One region of the Leisingera sp. M527 genome, then DNA from elsewhere that is predicted to be linked to it. Evidence: riboswitches for the same ligand, from Rfam matches in the RefSeq annotation. Region 1 holds a riboswitch; each other region holds the start of a gene.
The links. A riboswitch is a leader RNA that binds a small molecule or an ion and turns the genes downstream of it on or off. The one in region 1 is predicted to bind cobalamin.
Positions count from the first base shown of each region.

Region 2: another riboswitch for cobalamin. It lies ahead of K3555_RS02870 (hypothetical protein); the one in region 1 lies ahead of K3555_RS14380 (DUF1636 domain-containing protein).
Region 3: another riboswitch for cobalamin. It lies ahead of K3555_RS05135 (ABC transporter substrate-binding protein); the one in region 1 lies ahead of K3555_RS14380 (DUF1636 domain-containing protein).

Region 1 is NZ_CP081037.1:2,870,263-2,876,242, forward strand. Features, by position in the region: gene glpD (glycerol-3-phosphate dehydrogenase) at 1-512, shown strand, start outside; gene cobO (cob(I)yrinic acid a,c-diamide adenosyltransferase) at 704-1,339, opposite strand; cobalamin riboswitch at 1,391-1,595, shown strand; gene K3555_RS14380 (DUF1636 domain-containing protein) at 1,691-2,101, shown strand; gene cobW (cobalamin biosynthesis protein CobW) at 2,104-3,138, shown strand; gene cobN (cobaltochelatase subunit CobN) at 3,245-5,980, shown strand, end outside.
Region 2 is NZ_CP081037.1:558,953-564,932, forward strand. Features, by position in the region: gene K3555_RS02855 (DNA polymerase III subunit gamma/tau) at 1-524, opposite strand, end outside; gene K3555_RS02860 (protein-tyrosine phosphatase family protein) at 719-1,264, shown strand; gene K3555_RS02865 (hypothetical protein) at 1,283-1,672, opposite strand; gene K3555_RS02870 (hypothetical protein) at 1,818-2,222, opposite strand; cobalamin riboswitch at 2,332-2,554, opposite strand; gene K3555_RS02875 (TetR/AcrR family transcriptional regulator) at 2,573-3,163, opposite strand; gene K3555_RS02880 (serine aminopeptidase domain-containing protein) at 3,248-4,126, shown strand; gene K3555_RS02885 (SRPBCC family protein) at 4,152-4,619, opposite strand; gene nudC (NAD(+) diphosphatase) at 4,677-5,663, opposite strand.
Region 3 is NZ_CP081037.1:1,022,989-1,028,968, reverse strand. Features, by position in the region: gene K3555_RS05150 (AMP-binding protein) at 1-30, shown strand, start outside; gene K3555_RS05145 (ABC transporter ATP-binding protein) at 219-980, opposite strand; gene K3555_RS05140 (iron ABC transporter permease) at 977-2,026, opposite strand; gene K3555_RS05135 (ABC transporter substrate-binding protein) at 2,023-3,033, opposite strand; cobalamin riboswitch at 3,175-3,367, opposite strand; gene K3555_RS05130 (DeoR/GlpR family DNA-binding transcription regulator) at 3,477-4,256, opposite strand; gene K3555_RS05125 (ABC transporter substrate-binding protein) at 4,466-5,413, shown strand; gene K3555_RS05120 (glycine betaine/L-proline ABC transporter ATP-binding protein) at 5,520-5,980, shown strand, end outside.

The DNA of each region.
Region 1 (5,980 bases):
CTGCGGCCACCCGCGAATATGTGCTGACGCTGGATCAAGCACAGGCGCCGCTGCTGAATGTCTTTGGCGGCAAGATCACCACCTACCGCAAGCTGGCCGAGGCCGCGCTGGCGAAAATCGGCAAGGTTTTCCCGCAATTGCCGTCGGACTGGACCGCAGGCGTGGCCCTGCCCGGCGGTGATTTTGCGGTGGCGGATGTGGAGACGCTAAAAGCCAAGCTGGCAGCGGACTATCCGTTCCTGAGCGCCTATTGGGCCGCCCGGCTGATCCGCGCCTACGGGCTGGAGTCCTGGGAGGTGCTGGGCGATGCCAAATCCGCCGCTGATCTGGGCCAGGATTTCGGCGCAACAATCACCGCACGGGAACTCGACTGGTCAATTGCCCGCGAGTGGGTGCGTTCAGGCGACGACTACCTGTGGCGCCGCACTAAATTGGGTTTGCGCCTGGATGAAGGACAGCGCGCAGCGGTCGATGCCTATATCAGCGAGAAAGCCGCCCGGCTGGCAGCTTAATTCCGCATGCGCGCTAACAGTCCGGACTTCAAAGGCCGGGGCACTCCCGCCCCTTTTCAATGAACCAGAGGTTCCCTGAAAAGCGTTGGGCCGGGCGGGGGCGCTGCCGAAGGCAGCGCCCCCGCCCCCCGGCGATTTGCGAAGCAAAGCGCAAAACCTCAAGCCCGCTCAATACTGCAGCCTGAAAGGGATTAAAACTCCACCCCCTTCTGCGCTTTCACACCGGCGCGGAACGGGTGCTTGATCTGCCCCATCTCGGTCACCAGATCGGCAATCTCGATCAGCTCTTCCTTGGCGTTGCGGCCTGTCAGAACCACATGGGTCATCGGCGGCTTCTGCTCCACCAGGAACTCCAAAACCTCCTCAAGATCCAGATAGTCATAGCGCAGCGCGATGTTGATCTCGTCCAGCAGCACCATGGTGTTGCGCTCATCCAGGATCATCTCCTTGGCCTTCTCCCAGCCCTTCTGCGCGGCGGCAATGTCGCGGGCCTTGTCCTGTGTCTCCCAGGTAAAGCCTTCGCCCATCGCGTAGAACTGGCAGAGATCGCTGAAGTTCTCCTCGATCAGCGTGCGTTCGCCGGTCTGCCAGGCGCCCTTTATGAACTGAACCACGGCGGACGGCATCCCATGCGCGATGCAGCGCATGATCATCCCGAACCCCGACGAGGATTTGCCCTTGCCCGGTCCGGTGTGGACGATAATCAGTCCCTTCTCGCCCTCCTTGGTCTTCATCATCCGGTCGCGCGCGGCCTTTTTCTTTGCCATCTTGGACGTATGACGGGCGGCTTCTTCTTCTGAGATGCCGGTTTCAGACTTTTCGCTCATTGGGGGCTCTCCAGCTGTTTGACCCATGTCTTGACAAAGAAGGGCACGATAGCGCAAGGGGGTTCAGCTGGTTCCTGTGAAAACAGGCGAAGAGGGAATGTGAAGGCTTTCGGGCCGAAGCACAGCCGCCCCCGCGACCGTGACCGGATGAGGCCGCCATGCCACTGGGTGATCCCCGGGAAGGCAGGATGGCCGGCAAGGCCCTGCGCCTTGGCATCCGCAAGCCGGGAGACCTGCCAGCGAAGGAGAGATCAACGGGCAGACGGGGTGTTCTGCGACCGGGTAAGGGGTTCGCACGACTGGCCCCTTTTCGGCCATCCCGCACGCCCTGCCGCGACAGGAGACGCGCCAATGGCTGACGACATGGCAGGCCAATCTGCCAGCACCCCGGGACCGGTCACGCTGACCGTTTGCCTCACCTGCCGCCGCGAGGGCGCCGACCCCGAGGCCGCCCGCCCCGGTGCCATCCTGCACGCAGCGCTGGAAGAGGCCGGAATGCCCGAAGGCGTCCGTCTGCGTGGCGTCGAATGCCTGTCGTCGTGCAAGCGAGGCTGCGCTGTTGCACTGATCGGCGGCGAGGAGCGCTGGACCTATGTCTACGGCGACCTCGACCCGGACCAGCATGTCCCCGAAATTCTGGAAGGCGCGGCGGCTTATGCCGGCACCGCTGATGGCGTCGTGCCCTGGCGCCAGCGCCCGCAGACCTTCCGCAAGCAATCTGTTGCCCGCATCCCGCCGGCCAAGTTCTTCTCCGAGGAGTAATCATGAGCGATCTCAACAAGATCCCCGTCACTGTCATCACCGGCTTTCTGGGCGCAGGCAAAACCACGCTGATCCGCCACCTGATGCAAAACCCGCAGGGCAAGCGTCTGGCTGTGGTCGTGAACGAATTCGGCACCGCCGGTGTGGACGGCGACATCCTGAAATCCTGCGCCGATGACAACTGCCCGGCGGAAAACATCATGGAGCTGGCCAACGGCTGCATCTGCTGCACCGTGGCCGATGACTTCATCCCCACCATCGAACAGCTGATGGCCCTGCCCGAAAAACCCGACCATATCGTGATTGAGACCTCCGGCCTGGCCCTGCCCAAGCCGCTACTGAAGGCGTTTGACTGGCCCGCGATCCGCTCCCGCATCACCGTCGACGGGGTGATTGCCCTGGCGGACGCCGAGGCCGTGGCCAAGGGCCAGTTCGCCCCCGACCTGGACGCCGTGCAGGCCCAGCGCGAAGCGGACGACAGCATCGACCACGAAACCCCGCTGTCCGAGGTATTCGAGGACCAGATCTCCTGCGCTGACATCGTTCTGTTGTCCAAGGCCGACCTGGCCGGCGACGAAGGCGTCGAGAAGGCCCGCGCGGTGATCGAGGCCGAAGCGCCGCGCAAGCTGCCGATCCTGCCGATGAGCGAAGGCGTGATCGACCCGCGCATCATCCTGGGCCTGGGCGCCGCTGCCGAGGATGATCTGGACGCCCGCCCCAGCCATCACGACGGCCACCACGACCACGAGCATGACGATTTTGAAAGCATCGTTGTCGAAATGGGCGAAGTATCCGACCCGGAAGCGCTGCAAAATGCCATCGTGAAACTCGCCCGCGAGCGCAACATCCTGCGCGTCAAAGGTTATGTGGCGGTGGAAGGAAAGCCGATGCGGATGCTGGTTCAAGCCGTGGGCGAGCGCCTGCGCGCCCAATACGATCAGCCCTGGGGCGCGCAGCCGCGCAAAACCGCCCTGGTGGTTATCGCCGAGCATGACGACATCGACGCCCCGGCCATCCGCGCCGCACTGGGCGCCTGAAGCTATGCGGGTTTGGCGCATCATTTCAGATGACACCGCCCGGCCGCAGGCCGGGCTGCGCCCGACCCTCTCCACCAACGCCTATCGAAAAGCAAAGGCCTGATCCATGCACGTCGTCTTCCGCGAAAGCCACGGCCTTGACGAGACCGATACCCCGCAGGATCTCGGGCAGACGCCCGGCGATCTTGTGGTGCTGTCGTTTTCCGACAGCGACCTCGGCGCTTTTGCGGCGGGATGGCATCGCGCGGACGGCAGGCTGCCCTCCTTGCGCGTCGCCAATCTGGTCGCGCTAAAGCACCCGCTCTCGGTCGACGTCTACACGGAACAGACGCTGGAGGGCGCCAAAGGCATCCTGGTCCGCCTGATCGGCGGCGAAAGCTATTGGCCTTATGGCCTCGCCACCCTGCAGGACCTCGCCCGCCGCAAGGGCATTGCGCTGGCGATCCTGCCTGCCGACGGGCGCGAGGATGCAAGGCTGGATGAGCTGTCCACCCTGCCCGTCTCCACCCTGCGCCGCCTGCAGGCCTTGTGCGACGCCGGCGGCGCCGTTGCCGCACAGGCCGCCCTCGCCCAGCTGTCGCTCGCGGCAGGGCTTTATGCCGGCCCTGTGCTGGGCCTCAAATCCATGCCGCAGCATGGGCTTTATGACCCGGCCAAAGGCGTACTGGCGGATCTCCCCGCACAAGACAAACCGCTGGTGCTGGTCAGCTTCTACCGCTCTTACCTCACTGCTGCAGACACCGGTCCGGTGGATGCGCTGATCGCTGAGCTGCGCGCCCGCGGATACGCCGCCTATGGCCTCTTTGCCGCCAGCCTCAAGGCCCCCGCCGCCGCTGACTGGCTGCGCGAAACTCTCCCCGCGCTGTCCCCCGCCGCCATCATCAACGCCACCGCGTTTTCGGCCCAAGGCACCGACGGCAGCGCCTCGCCGCTCAGCACCACCGGCTGCCCGGTGTTCCAGGTCGCCCTCTCCACCGCCCGCCGCAAAGACTGGGCCGAGGCCGACCGGGGTTTGTCGCCCGCCGACCTCGCCATGCATGTGGTGCTGCCCGAAGTCGACGGCCGCATCTTCGCAGGCGTTGTCAGCTTCAAATCCCCGGGCCGGAAAGACCCGGACCTGCAGTATTCCCGCTTTGCCCACCGCGCCGATGCGGATCGCGTCAAAGCCGCTGTTGACCGCGTCGACGGCTGGCTGCGCCTTGGCGAACTGCCGAATGCAGAAAAACGCCTTGCCCTGATCCTCTCCACCTATCCCGGCCGCGACCACAACCTCGCCCATGCCGTCGGCCTCGACGCGCTGGCCTCCTGCGACGAAATCCTGCGCGAATTGTGGGATCAGGGCTATACCGTGGAGCCGCAGGAAAACACCGGCCTGCGGCTGATGGATGAGACCCTCAGCGTCCCGCTGGAAGACTACCGCGCAGCCCTCGCCAGCCTGCCGCAAGACCTGCAAAACACCCTGGCAGAGGCCTGGGGCGCCCCGGACCAAGACGCAGACTGCCGTGATGGTGCCTTTCATTTCAAGGCCCTGCGCGCAGGCAAGGCCCTGATCGCGCTGCAACCCGAACGCGGCGAAGTGAAAACCCGCGTCGATGATTACCACGATCTCGACCGCACCCCGCGCCACGCCTATGTCGCCTTTTATCTCTGGCTGCGCTCCCAGTCCGATGCCCTTGTCCACATCGGCGCCCACGGCACGCTGGAATGGCTGCCGGGCAAGGCGGTGGCGCTGTCGGGCGCCTGCTGGCCCGAGGTTCTGACCGGCCCGCTGCCTGTCGCCTACCCCTTCATCGTCAATGATCCGGGCGAAGCCGCCCAGGCCAAACGCCGCATCGGCGCCATCACCCTCGGCCACCTGCCGCCACCCTTGGCGCAGACCAGCCTGCCTGACGGGATGGCCCGGCTGGAAAGCCTGCTGGACGAATACTCCACCGCCGACGGGCTGGATCCGGCCCGCCGCGACCGGCTGATCGGCGATATCCGCGCCGAGGCGCAAGGCACCGGCGTCGAGGCTGACCTTGGCCTCACCCCCGGCACCTCCCCCGCCGAGGCGATCACCCGCATCGACGCCTTTGTCTGCGACATCAAGGAAAGCCAGTACGGAGAGGGGCTGCATATCTTCGGCACCGGCCAATGCGGGGCTGAGGAACGCGCAGGGCTGATCACCGCCCTAGATGGCCGGATCGTGACGTCCGGCCCCTCCGGCTCGCCGTTTCGGGGCCGCTCGGACGTGATCCCAACGGGGCGCAACCTCTTTACCACCGACCCGCGGGCGGTGCCGTCGCGGGCGGCGCATGCGCAAGGGGTCAAACTGGCGGAAGAGCTGCTGCGCCGCCACCTTCAGGACCACGGCGACTGGCCCAAGGGCCTGGTGATCGATCTCTGGGGCTCCGCCACCATGCGCACCGCCGGCGAGGAATTTGCCATGGCGCTGCACCTCGCAGGGCTCGCCCCGAAATGGGATGAAAACTCCGAGCGCGTCTCCGGCTTCGAGGTGCTGCCGCTCTCAATGCTGCACCGCCCGCGCATCGACGTGACCTTGCGGGTTTCCGGCCTGTTCCGCGACGTGTTTCCGGGGCTGGCGCAAATGTTCGAAACTGCTGCCGCCGCCCTCGCCCAGCGCGAGGAAGCGCAAACGGACAACCCCTATCTCACCGAGATCCCCCGCGTTTTTGGTCCAAAACCGGGCCAGTACGGCCTCTCGATGAACCCGCATCTGGATGACTACACCGACGAGGCCCGCGCTGCCGCAGGCGAGGCCTGGCTCAACGCCTCCTCCCACGCCATCGACGCCAAGGGCGCCATAAGCGACGCCCGCGAGGCGCTGGAAACAAGACTGCAT
Region 2 (5,980 bases), 2.0 Mb from region 1:
GTGGCGAAGATGAACTTCACATGCGCGGGCGGTTCCTCCAGCGTCTTCAGCAGCGCATTGAAGGCGCTGGTCGACAGCATGTGAACTTCGTCGATGATGTAGATCTTGTAGCGGGCCGAGGCGGCGCGGTACTGCACGCTGTCGATGATCTCGCGGATGTCGTTGACGCCGGTGCGCGAGGCCGCGTCCATCTCCATCACATCGACATGACGGCCTTCCATGATCGCGGTGCAATGCTCGCACTGGCCGCACGGATCGGTGGTGGGGCCGCCCTGTCCGTCCGCACCGATGCAGTTCATGCCCTTGGCGATAATCCGCGCGGTGGTGGTTTTGCCAGTGCCGCGGATGCCGGTCATAATAAAGGCCTGGGCAATCCGGTCAGCGGCAAAGGCGTTTTTCAGCGTCCGCACCATGGCGTCCTGCCCCACCAGATCGGCAAAGGTTTCGGGCCGGTATTTGCGGGCCAGAACCTGATATTGGGATTGGCCGGATGCGCCGGAGGTGCCGCTGGGGGTATCGTTCATGATGTCTCGTGCCGGATTCGGGATGCGGGGCGTCCGCGTTCCGCGCAGGGTATTGAAGCGCGGCCCGTTCGTCCACCGCCGATGGGGCTGGCACGGGGCCGCAAAAGAGCTTTGGGATTGCCTGCTTAACGCTTAGGCTGCGAAGGCAGGGGACTGCGGGGGAATGCAGGAACGCAAGCGGCTAAGGAGGCGGTATGCGATCTGAAGACACCTCGGCGCCTGCGGCGCAGGACGGCGCGGCGCCGGCAGGCTTGACCATCCACGCGCTGTCAGCAGGCGGCGGTATTCTGGCGCTATGCCCGCTGCCCGGGGCGGGAGGCGATTACCGCAATGACCTGATCCAGATCTATCAGTGGAGGCCGGGGCTGGTCATCTCAATGACCACCGAGGCCGAGCACGCAGCCGGGGTGCCGCGGCTGGGGATAGATATTCAAAGCATGGCCTGCCGCTGGCTGCATCTGCCAGTGCCGGATTTCCAGGTGCCGCCGCCCGCTGTGGCGGCAAAATGGGCCGCGGCCAGCACGTCCGCACGGCAGGCACTGGGTGGCGGCGGCCGGGTGCTGGTGCATTGCAGGGGCGGGTGCGGACGATCCGGCATGGCGGTGCTGCGGCTGATGATCGAATGCGGCGAAGCCCCGGCGCAGGCGCTGGCCCGGCTGCGGGCGGTACGGCCCTGCGCGGTCGAGACGGAGGGGCAGCTGGATTGGGCCTGTGCCGGTGCGCAGGCTGCCGAGCCGTGACCAGCGCCGCCACTGGGGCTAGTCGAAGCTCAGATCAAAACCTCTACCGATGATAAAAGGCGCCCGGAAGTTTTCGCCATGAAAATAGTAAAGCCCCTGCTCCGCATCTTTCACAATGGCATAGCAGCCCCATTCCGGTGTGTTCCATAATCCGGACCAGCTGGAGCAGTACTGGCCGTCTTCGATTTTATAACGTGCTTCCGAAGGGGCGGCGTCGCCTTGCTTGATCCAGAGCGTCAGTCCGGACTCCGAGAAATACTGGCGGGTATGGGTCTCGAAATGCAGCCCTTCAATCGTCTTCCCGGTCAGCAGGTCTATGATCTCCTCGGTGGACAGCGGCTGTTCGGCGGCGGCAAATGTTGCGCAGGCACTCATGACAGCACAGGCCGGCAGAAAGGTCTTAAACATTGGCAATCCCCTTGCATAAAGTCTGAATACCGGGAATTGCCTAGAGCCGATCAGGCAGACGGGCCAGCCTGATGCCGAACACATTTCTGTCAGCCGGATATCTTTCGAGCCGCAGGGAACCGCACCAGCCCGTTCGGGTTGCGGATCACAGTGCCATCATCCGCTCTGCTTCCCGCGCGTTCACCGTTTTCGGCAGCGCCTCCATCAGCGCGCAGGGGCGGGCGTCCAGTTTCGAGGCCGCAAAACCGGTGCCGTCGCGGCTGAGGATGGCATCGGCAAAGCGGTCCAGCCCCTCGCGCGGCGCCTCTTCACCGACACCGCAATACAGCCGGATCCGGTCGTGGCCGGCGGCAAACTGCGCCGGGCAGCTGCGCGGGCAGCCGTCCAGTGCGGTGGTGCCGGTGATCTCGAAATCGTCTTGCGTCAGCGGTTTTGCCTTGGTCATCGCCTCGGCCAGTTTGGTGATCATCCGCTGTGCCGCGGGGCAGGGGCGCCCCAAATACTTGCAATCTGTTGCCGCATAGAAATGCGTCTGGTCGGTCCACATCATATCTGCGCCCTCCGCGCGTGGCACGGGGGTCATGGGGACAAGAGACCGGATGAAAGACGGATCACAGCCGCCGCAGCCATCAGACCCTGTCCGGACACCCCGCCCGGGTTCGAGTTACACGTCTGATGGCAGGTCTCCTGACTTGCGGGTCGATGCTTTCCCGATCCTTCCCGGCCTCGTTTCGAGGGCCAGTGGCTCTATCGGGGTCGCTCGCCGCTTACAGTTGCGGGGGCAGTCTCGGACTGGGCCAGCTTGCGCAGGCCGCACCGTGTTCCCTTTTCATCCCGGACACAAGATTCTGTGGCACGGGAACCATCAGCACAAGCGGTAGCGGTTGGGTGCCCGAGTCGTCAATTGTTTTTCTGCATCTGCAAATACAGCCCCCGGATCACATCCGAGTCGCGCCGCACCCGGGCCAGCTGCCAGCCGCCCTGCAGCAGGATGTAGAAATTCTCCGCCGCCGCGCGGGCCTCAGGTTCGGGCAGGCCCAGGCGGCGGGCGTGGCGGGTGGTTTCAGTAATCCAGCCCTCGAACAGATGCGCGGCGTGCTGGTGGAACGCCTCGTTCTCCGGCCCTTCGAACAGGGTAGCCGAAACCGGGCAGCCGCTCCATTTTCCTTGTTTGTCAAACAGCTTGGCCAGTTTGTAACAGACCGTCTTGGCCCCCTCCCGAAAGGTGGGCGCCGGGGTGAAAGATGCCTCTATCAGCAGCAGCATCTGCCCTGACGCCCAATCCGCTGCGGCCAGGGCCAGGTCGGATTTGCCACTGGGGAAATGGTGGTAAAGCGAGCCCTTGGGTGCCCCCGCCTCAGCCAGCAGTTCCGCCAGCCCGGTGCCGCTGTAGCCCTTGTTGCGGAACAGGCCGGCAGCGGCGCGGATCAGCCGCTCGCGGGTTGGGGGCAGGCTGGTCCCGCCTGCCTTGGCTGTCGTTACGTCATTCATGGCGGCAACTTGACAGCATTGGACCGATTGGTCCAGAGATGAATTAGACCAATCGGTCTAGATCAATCGGCTCAGGAGGCTGCCATGCTGGACAAAAGCGCAGAACATACCGCGGTTATCCGCGAGGAGGCCCTGCGGTTTGCATCTGGCACCCACATGCTGGCCGGGCGGCTGTACCACCCTGCGGGGCCGGCGCGGGCAGCAGTGGTGCTGAATGGCGCAACCGGGGTGCCGCAGCGCTATTACCGGCATTTCGCGCGCTGGCTGGCAGCAGAGCAGCAAGTGGCCTGCCTGACCTATGACTACCGGGATTTCGGAGACTCGGCGCGGGGCCATCCGCGCCATTCCGACGTGACAATGGTTCAATGGGCGCTGGAGGATCAGCCAGCTGCCAGGGCCGAACTGCAACGGCACTATGCGGGCGTGCCGTTGTGGGTGATCGGCCATTCTCTGGGGGCAATGCTGATGCCCCTGCAGGATGGCCTGAAGGACGTCGCCCGCATGATCGTGGTTGCGGGCGGCTTGGTGCATCACCACGATCATCCCTGGCCCTACCGCGCGCTGGCGCTGGCTTTCTGGTTCGGCCATGTGCCGCCATTGGTCCGTGCCTTGGGCTATCTGCCCGGGCGCGCGGTGGGGTTCGGGGCCGATTTGCCTGCCGGAGTGTACTGGCAGTGGCGGCGCTGGTGCACCACGCCCGGCAGCTACCTGCCGGAAACCGGCTTGGCCTTGCCGCGGCCCAAATGGGCAGGCACCGGCGTGCCGGTGGATTTGTATGCGATGGCGGATGACGACGTTGTGCCGCCCGCGGCCGTTTGGCGGCTGGGGGACGTCTTTGGCGATGTGCCGCAGCGGCGGACTGTGCTGGTGCCGCAGGAGACGGGCGTGCAGAAGATTGGCCACCTGGGCGCCTTTGCCCGCGCCAATGCGGCCCTGTGGCCGCGGCTGCTGCCGCCGCAATAGCACGGCGCCCCGCCAAACCTTGGGATCAGGCGGTGCGGTTCAGCCGTTCCTCGGTGATCCGGGCATAGTCGGCCAGCCGCAGCTTGAACCGGCGGCTGAGGTTGCTGCGGGCCAGTTTCAGAGATTGCACCAGCAGCCGGCCGGTCAGGGTGGTCGGCGCCAGTTTCAATTGCACCGACATCCGGGTCCGCCGCGGCGACAGCGCCAGCAGCTCAATCTCCAGCTGGCCGTCCAGGCCGCTGCCGCTGCCCGTCAGCGCCAGCCCGGTGACCGGGGTATAAGACGCCAGCGTCAGCCGGATGTCGCGCTGCTTGCCGCGAAACCGAAAGCCGATATCCCAGGCCAGGCCGTTTTCCGGTTGGGCGGTGTCGCCGGTCCGCTGCACGTCGATGCCGCGCCGCAGGGCCGAGCGCTCCAGCAGTCCGAAATCGGAGACCGCGCCAAAGACGTCGGCAATCGGGGCTTCGATATCTTCTTTGCTTTGAAATTCCATGCGCGCCTGCTTTGGTTGCGCTGCCGTGCCGGCGCGCCGTTTTCGGCAATATGCTATTTAGTCCAGGGTGTCCGCAAGCCAGTTCTTGAGCAGAAAATGCGCAATTGCCCCCTGACGTGACGGCTTTAGAACCGGGTGTTCGCCGGCAAAGACCGTCATCATGTCCTGGCGGCTGACCCACAGCGCGTCTTCGATCTCAGCCGGGTCGATGGTGATCTCCGTGCTCAGCGCCTCGCCCGCGCAGCCGAACATCAGCGACATCGGAAAGGCCCAGGGCTGGCTCGACAGGTAGCTGACCGGCCCGACCTGCACGCCGGTTTCTTCAAATGTTTCGCGGCGCACGGCTGCTTCCAGCGTCTCACCCGGTTCGACAAAACCTGCCAGCAGCGAATACATCCCCTCGGGCCAGCCGGGGGACCGGCCCATCAGCACAGCATCGCCATGGGTGATCAGCATGATCACCACCGGGTCGGTGCGCGGGAAATGCGGTGCCTTGCAGCTGGGGCAGATCCGCTGCCAGCCTGCCTGCGCCAAATCGCTGGGCGCGCCGCAAGCTGCGCAAAACCGGTGGCTGCGGTGCCAGGCCAGAAGCGCCTTGGCAGTGGCGGCCAGTTCTGCCTCCAACGGTGTGAGGCGGGTCATCACCCGGCGCAGCTCGGCAAAGACTTGGGACGCGGGCAGATCAGGGTGCTGCTGCTCGCTGGCATCGGCAAAACTGCTGAGCGCCTCCTGATCCAGGGTTTCGGGCTGCCAGCCGCTGATATCACAGGCAAAACATGGCGCGCCGCCGGGTGCCAGGCCAAGAAACAATGCGGCATCCTTGCAGCCAGCGGCCAGCGGATGCGCCGGATCGGTCCAGCCCAGCCCGCAGGGCAGATCCGCATCTGTTTCGCGCCGGGTCAGCGGCTTGCCGCGCCACATCAGCAGCACCTGGGCCTCCGGGCTGTTCCAGGCCGCTTCCAGCGCTGCGGTATCCGTACGCAGATGGGCCGCCCGCTCCAGCCCGCCGCCGCCGCCGAATGTCACTTGTTCTGCGTGTTTCATTGCGGCTCTCCTTTGGCTGGCTGCGGTTTCTTTTGGGTGCCATGGATGAAATAGCGCCATCCATGGCAGTGTGCCGCAGGCGTTGCCAGCAATCGGCAGCGATCTGCGCTTGCCTGTCACTGCACCGCCACACCTGGCGGGCGGGAATTGCGGCTTTTCACTGCTGGGCAGGGCGCGCCGGCCCCTTTGAAGCCTCGGCAGCAGGAAAAAATCAAATGCAGCAAAAAGGGTTCTTTGCAAATCGTTAAAACGCTGATTCAAATAGCCGCAAAACAAGAACGGCACCAAATGGTGCGGGAAGGAGCAGCAGCAGGCAG
Region 3 (5,980 bases), 1.8 Mb from region 1:
AAAATCCTTGGGGAAATCACCAACAGCTGAACTCCCCAACAACCCTCGCCCGCAAGATGATAAGAAGGTCAGCTTTTCTGCCTCAATGTTTCGCGCGCGAAACATCCGGTCAGCAGTGCTGACCGGTCCGCCGCGCGGCAGCGCGGCGCCGGGCCCAACGGGCGCGGGGTCTCCGTCAGGGGATCCGGCAACGGGCGGGAGTGCGGCATCGCAGCCGCTCACGCCAGATGAAAGGACAGGAACGGTTCTGCCCCGTCCGCGTCACGGATCCAGCGGGCCTTGATCCCGAAAATTTCCGATACCGTTTCCGGGTTCAATGCTCTCTGCGGGGTGCCCAGCGCCACCAGGCGTCCGCCCGACAGCACCGCCACCCGGTCGCACATCAGCGCCTGATTCAGATCGTGCAGTGCCACGACGGTGGTCACCTTCAGGTTCCGGATGCAGTTCAGGATCGACAGCTGGTGATGAATATCCAAGTGGTTTGTCGGCTCGTCCAGCAGCAGCAGCCCGGGCCGCTGCGCAAGGGCGCGGGCGATGTGCAGCCGCTGCCGCTCGCCGCCGGACAATGTGGCCCATTCGCGGCTGGAAAAACCCTCCATTTCCACTGTCTTCAGCGCGTTTTCAACATGCAGGCTGTCTTCGCCGCTCCAAGGTCTCAACGCTGACAGCCAGGGCGTCCGCCCCAGTTCCACCACCGACCGTGCGGTGATGCGCTCGGCAGTATCGGCCTGCTGTTCGACAATCGCGGTCCGCTGGGCGACCTCTCTGCGCGTCAGCTGCGCCAAGGGTTTTTCCGCCAGCAGAACCTCGCCATGCGAGGGGCGTGCCAACCCCGCCAGCAGCCGCATCAGCGTGGATTTCCCGGACCCGTTCGGACCGACCAGCGCCAGGGTCTCACCCGGCTGCACCGTCAATGAGACATCAGACAACAGCAGCTTGCCGCGGATGGAGTAAGACAGGCTGCGGGCTTCGATCTTCATCGCGCAGCCCTTCTTCCGCGCACCAGGATCACCGCAAAGGACGGCGCCCCGATCAGGGCTGTGACAACGCCGATGGGCAGCACCTGGCCAGGGATTATGATCCGGGACACGATGTCTGCGCCAATCAGGAACACCGCGCCGGTCAGCGCCGCGGCCGGCATCAGCCTGCGATGCCCGGGACCAACCAGGAACCGCGCCGCATGCGGGATCACCAGGCCGACAAAGCCGATCGAGCCAACGATGGACACCATCACCGCTGTGGTCAGCGCGGTGGCAAAGATCAGGATAACTTGCACCCGCCGCACCGGAATGCCCAGCGAGGCTGCTGAATCGGTGCCAAAGGTAAAGGCATCCAGCGCCCGCGCATGGAACCGGCAGACGACCCAGCCCGCCAGCGCCAGCGGCACTGCCAGCCACACATCCGGCCAGCGCACCCCGCCCATATTGCCCATCAGCCAGAACATGATGCCGCGGGCCTGATCGGCGTTGGCGGATTTGGCAATGATGAAGGCCGTCAGCGCGTTGAACAGCTGCGAGCCTGCAATGCCGGCCAGCACAATTTGCGCTGCCGCAGCGCGGCTACCGCCGGCCCCGGCGGCCCGGGCCAGAACGGCAACAAAGCCAAAGGCCAGCAGCGCGCCGTTAAAGGCGCCAAAAGACAACGACAGCGCACCGCCGCCAAGCCCTGCAATGGTCACCGCAACCGCCCCGGTCGAGGCGCCGGCGGAAATGCCCAGGATATAGGGGTCTGCCAGCGCATTGCGCAGCAGGGCCTGCAGCACCACGCCCGCCACCGCCAGCGCCGCCCCGCAGGCCCCCGCCACAAGCGCACGCGGCAGCCGGTAACTCCAGACAATGCCTTGATCTATCGGATCAACCGGCAGCCCTGCCCCGGCCAGCTTATTGGCCAGAACCGACAGCACTAGGTCAGGCGCAAGCGCGGTTTCCCCGATCATTGCGCCTGCCAGAACCGCTGCAATCAGCACCGGCAAGGCCAGGCACGCGCCCTTGACGCCCTGCCATGTGATTGCAGCGGCTGCACTCACTGGCTGGTGCCGATCACGCTGAGTTCAGCAGCCAGATCCTCCAGCGCCGGAATGGCACGGATGGTGGCATCCATCGCCTGGGCGTCCATCACAACGATGCGGTTGTTCTTGACTGCATCCATCTGGCTCGCCACCGGATCATTGCGCAGGAAGTCCAGCTTCTTTTCATAGTCATCCGCGGCAAAGCGGCGGCGGTCCATGCGGGCAATCACAATCACCGTCGGATTGGCCTTGGCGATGGTCTCCCAGCCGACCGTTGGCCATTCCTCGTCGGTCTCAACGACGTTGCGCAGGCCCAGCTGCTGCATCATGTAACCTGGCGCGCCCTTCTGGCCGGCCACAAACGGGTCGCTTTCCATTTCGGGCGACGAGAACCAGAACACGGCAGACGCATCTTCCAGCGCGACCTGCTGCGCCTTGGCAACCGCCGCAGCCTCGCGCGCCTTGTAATCGGCGACCAGTTCGGCGCCCTTTTCAGCCTCGCCAAAGATCGCCGCCAGTTCCTCAATCCCCTGATACAGGCTGCCGGTGGTGAACATCTGCGTGCGGGTGCCGTCGCCGCCGGTGGTGTTGTCCTTGCCGACGCAATCGGCGGGCATCACATAGGTCGGGATGCCCAGATCATGGAACTGCTCGCGCTTGGCTACGACGCCTTCGGGGCCGACGTGCCATTCGTACTGCGCTGCCACCAGACCGGGGCGTTTGGCCACGACGCTTTCAAAGCTTGGGTCGTTGTCGGCCAGACGGTCGATCTTGGCATTCATGTCTGCGTATTCCGGCAGCACGTCGTTGAACCAGACCGAGGTGCCCAGCACCTTATCGCCCAGCCCCAGCGCATAAAGCACTTCGGTCGCCGCCTGGCCAACCGTTACCGAAGACGCTGCCGGCGCCTCGAAGGTGACCGACTGGCCGCAGTTTTCTATGGTCAGCGGAAAGGTTTCGCTGGCCGCCGCAGCCTGTGCGGCAGCGATGAAGGAAAGGCCGATCAGGCCGGAACGCAAAAACATGATATTCGATCTCCATGTGTCAATGACCGGAGAACGGGTGAAAGGGCATTGACCGGTAAGGCTGAGGGTCTGGCCCCCGCTTGCGGCACCGGAAAACGGCGGCGCATCTTACCGGCAACCTCCCCGGACAACCCCGCCCGGTGTCTTTCGGTTTTCACCGGCAGGTCTCCTGACTGGCGGGTCAATGACTGTGCCGTCTTCCCGGACCGTTTGGTCCAGTGACGTCATGGCACAGCTCTCGCCGCCTACAGTTGCGGGGGCAGTTCCGTTTGGCGCCGGCAGGCACCGCGGATTCCCTCTTAGCCCTTTCGGGACCGGTAAAGCGCGGGTAGCGCATCCCTTTCGTTGCGGCAAGAAAAAGTTTTGATGCAGAGGGAATTCTGCAAACCGGGCGCAGCCAGAGCAACTGGGCTGCGTCTTGTCCGGATGACGGCCCTGCCCGGTTACTCGACCACGATCAGATCGGTATCCATCGCCTTGAGCATGTCCTTGATGGCCTGCGGCGGCTGCGCGTCCGTATAGAAGACCTCGAATTTTGTATCCTTGCCGACCGACACCGGCGCGCGCTTGTTGAACTTGTCATGATCGGCCACAACAATCCGGACCTGCGCATTGGCCGCCGCGACACGGGCCAGGTTTGCCTCTTCGAGATCATGCAGCATGAAGCCCAGTTCGGCATTGATCGCCCCGGCCGAAAAGATGGCAAACTGCACGTTCAGCCGCCGCACCAGATCAAGCGCTTCGGCCCCGAAGGCACCGCCGTCATGCGGGCGCAGCTCGCCGCCCGCCAGAAACACCCGGTTGTTGTTGCGCGAGGCCAGCGCATGGGCCACCAGCACGGAATTGGTCACCACAAAGAGGTTTGACCGCTGCCGCAGCTCCTGCGCCACATAAGCGGTGGTGGAGCCGACATCCAAAAAGACCGAATCCCCGTCGCTGATGGTCTTGGCAACCTCGATGGCCAGACGCTGCTTTTCTGAGGCGTGTGTGTCCATCCGGCTTTGCAGCGGCAGCTCGTTCACATCTTCAACCAGATGCACCCCGCCGTGCACCTTGCGGACCGCCTGGGCATCCTCCAGCGTGCGGATATTGCGCCGGATGGTTTCATTGGACACGCCCAGCCTGCCGGCCAGATAGCTGACCCGGCAGGACCCGCCTGCCTGTTGCAGCGCCCGCAGGATTTCCTCTTCGCGCTGATTGGTGGTTTTGCGGCTTTTGGTCATTGGGCCTCCTGTTGTGTTGCTACGCCAGAAAGCCACAAAAAACAACACATGAGCCCTCGGATACCGCGCCCGTCCGCCTCAAAACGCACTTTCTTCGAGGTGACTGTGGCTTATTGTGGTTTTTTATTGACTGATCGGCACAATCGCCGCACCATCATAACAGGCGACGCCAAGAATCGCACAAAATGCCACATATCAGGGAATTCCTTATGCCGAGAAACTTCAACGCTTTGGGAGCCGTGGCGCTGACAGCCGCCGTTTCCGCTTCATCCGCCTGGGCCGCCGAGTCCTCCGACCCGATCAAACTGACCTTGCACGACTGGTCCGGCCAGTTGATCAACACCAAGATCATGGGCAGCATCCTGCAGGAGGCAGGGTATAACATCGAATATGTCCAGGCAGACTATATCGCGCAGTTTGCCGGGCTGAAGACCGGCGATCTGCATCTGGCGATGGAAATCTGGGAAACCACCGGGCGCGAGGCGCTGGACGACGCGACCGCCTCGGGCAAAGTTGTCAATGCCGGCGAAACCGGACTGATGGCGATCGAGGAATGGTGGTACCCCGCCTATATGAAAGACCGCTGCCCCGGCCTGCCCGACTGGCAGGCGCTGAAGGACTGTGCCGAGGAATTCGCAACGGCGGAAACCTCTCCCTACGGGCGCTATGTCGGCGGCCCGGTCACCTGGGGCGGTTTTGACGAAGAACGCGTCGAGGCGCTGGAGCTGGAATTTGAAGTGGTTCACGCAGGCACCGACGCCGCACTGTTTGCCGAACTTGAATCCGCCTATCAGCGCCAGGACCCGATTGTCCTGTGGGTATATGTGCCGCACTGGGCGCCGGCCAAATACGACGGTGAATTCGTGGAGTTCCCGCCCTATTCCGCGGAATGCTACACCGATCCTGCGGCGGGGGTGAACCCGGATCTGGCCTATGATTGCGGCAAGCCGCGCGGCCCGATCTGGAAAGCCGCTTGGGCAGGGCTGCCGGAAAAATGGCCGGGCGCCTATGAGATCGTGCAGTCCTACCAGATTTCCAACGAAGAGATGAGCGCCATGGTCGGCAAAGCAGACCTGGACGGCGTTGATATCGATACAGTGGTGTCGGATTGGATGGCCGCAAACAAGGACCGCTGGTCCGGCTGGATCAGCAACTGATCTCACTCCCCGGGGCTGCTGCACGCTCTCAGGCAGCCCCGGCCTTTTCCCCTGCCCCGTCAATCAACCCGGCCGCATTCCGCGGACCGGTTCAGGAACCGCATTGATGACCCCCAAGACCAAACTCTCCTGCCGCAATATCTGGAAGCTGTATGGCGCCAATACCACGGTGTTTTTGAACGGCAACCCGTCCCCCAGCGGCGCGGAGATCCGCAAGGCGGGTATTATAGGTGCTGTACGCGATGCCCGCATCGACATTGCCGAAGGCGAGATATTTATCATCATGGGGCTGTCCGGGTCCGGCAAATCCACTCTGGTGCGCTGCCTGTCGCGGCTGATCGAACCCACCGGTGGCCAGGTGCTGTTTGACGGCGTGGATCTGCTGACCGCCAGCGCGCGTGAAATGATCGAAATCCGCCGCCACAAGATGGGCATGGTGTTCCAGCACTTTGCCCTGCTGCCGCATCTGACCGTTTTGCAAAACGTGAAGTTCCCGCTGACAGTTCAGGCTGCTCCCAAAGCCGAGGCGGAGGCCAAAGCCCGCGAGGTGGTGGAACTGGTCGGCCT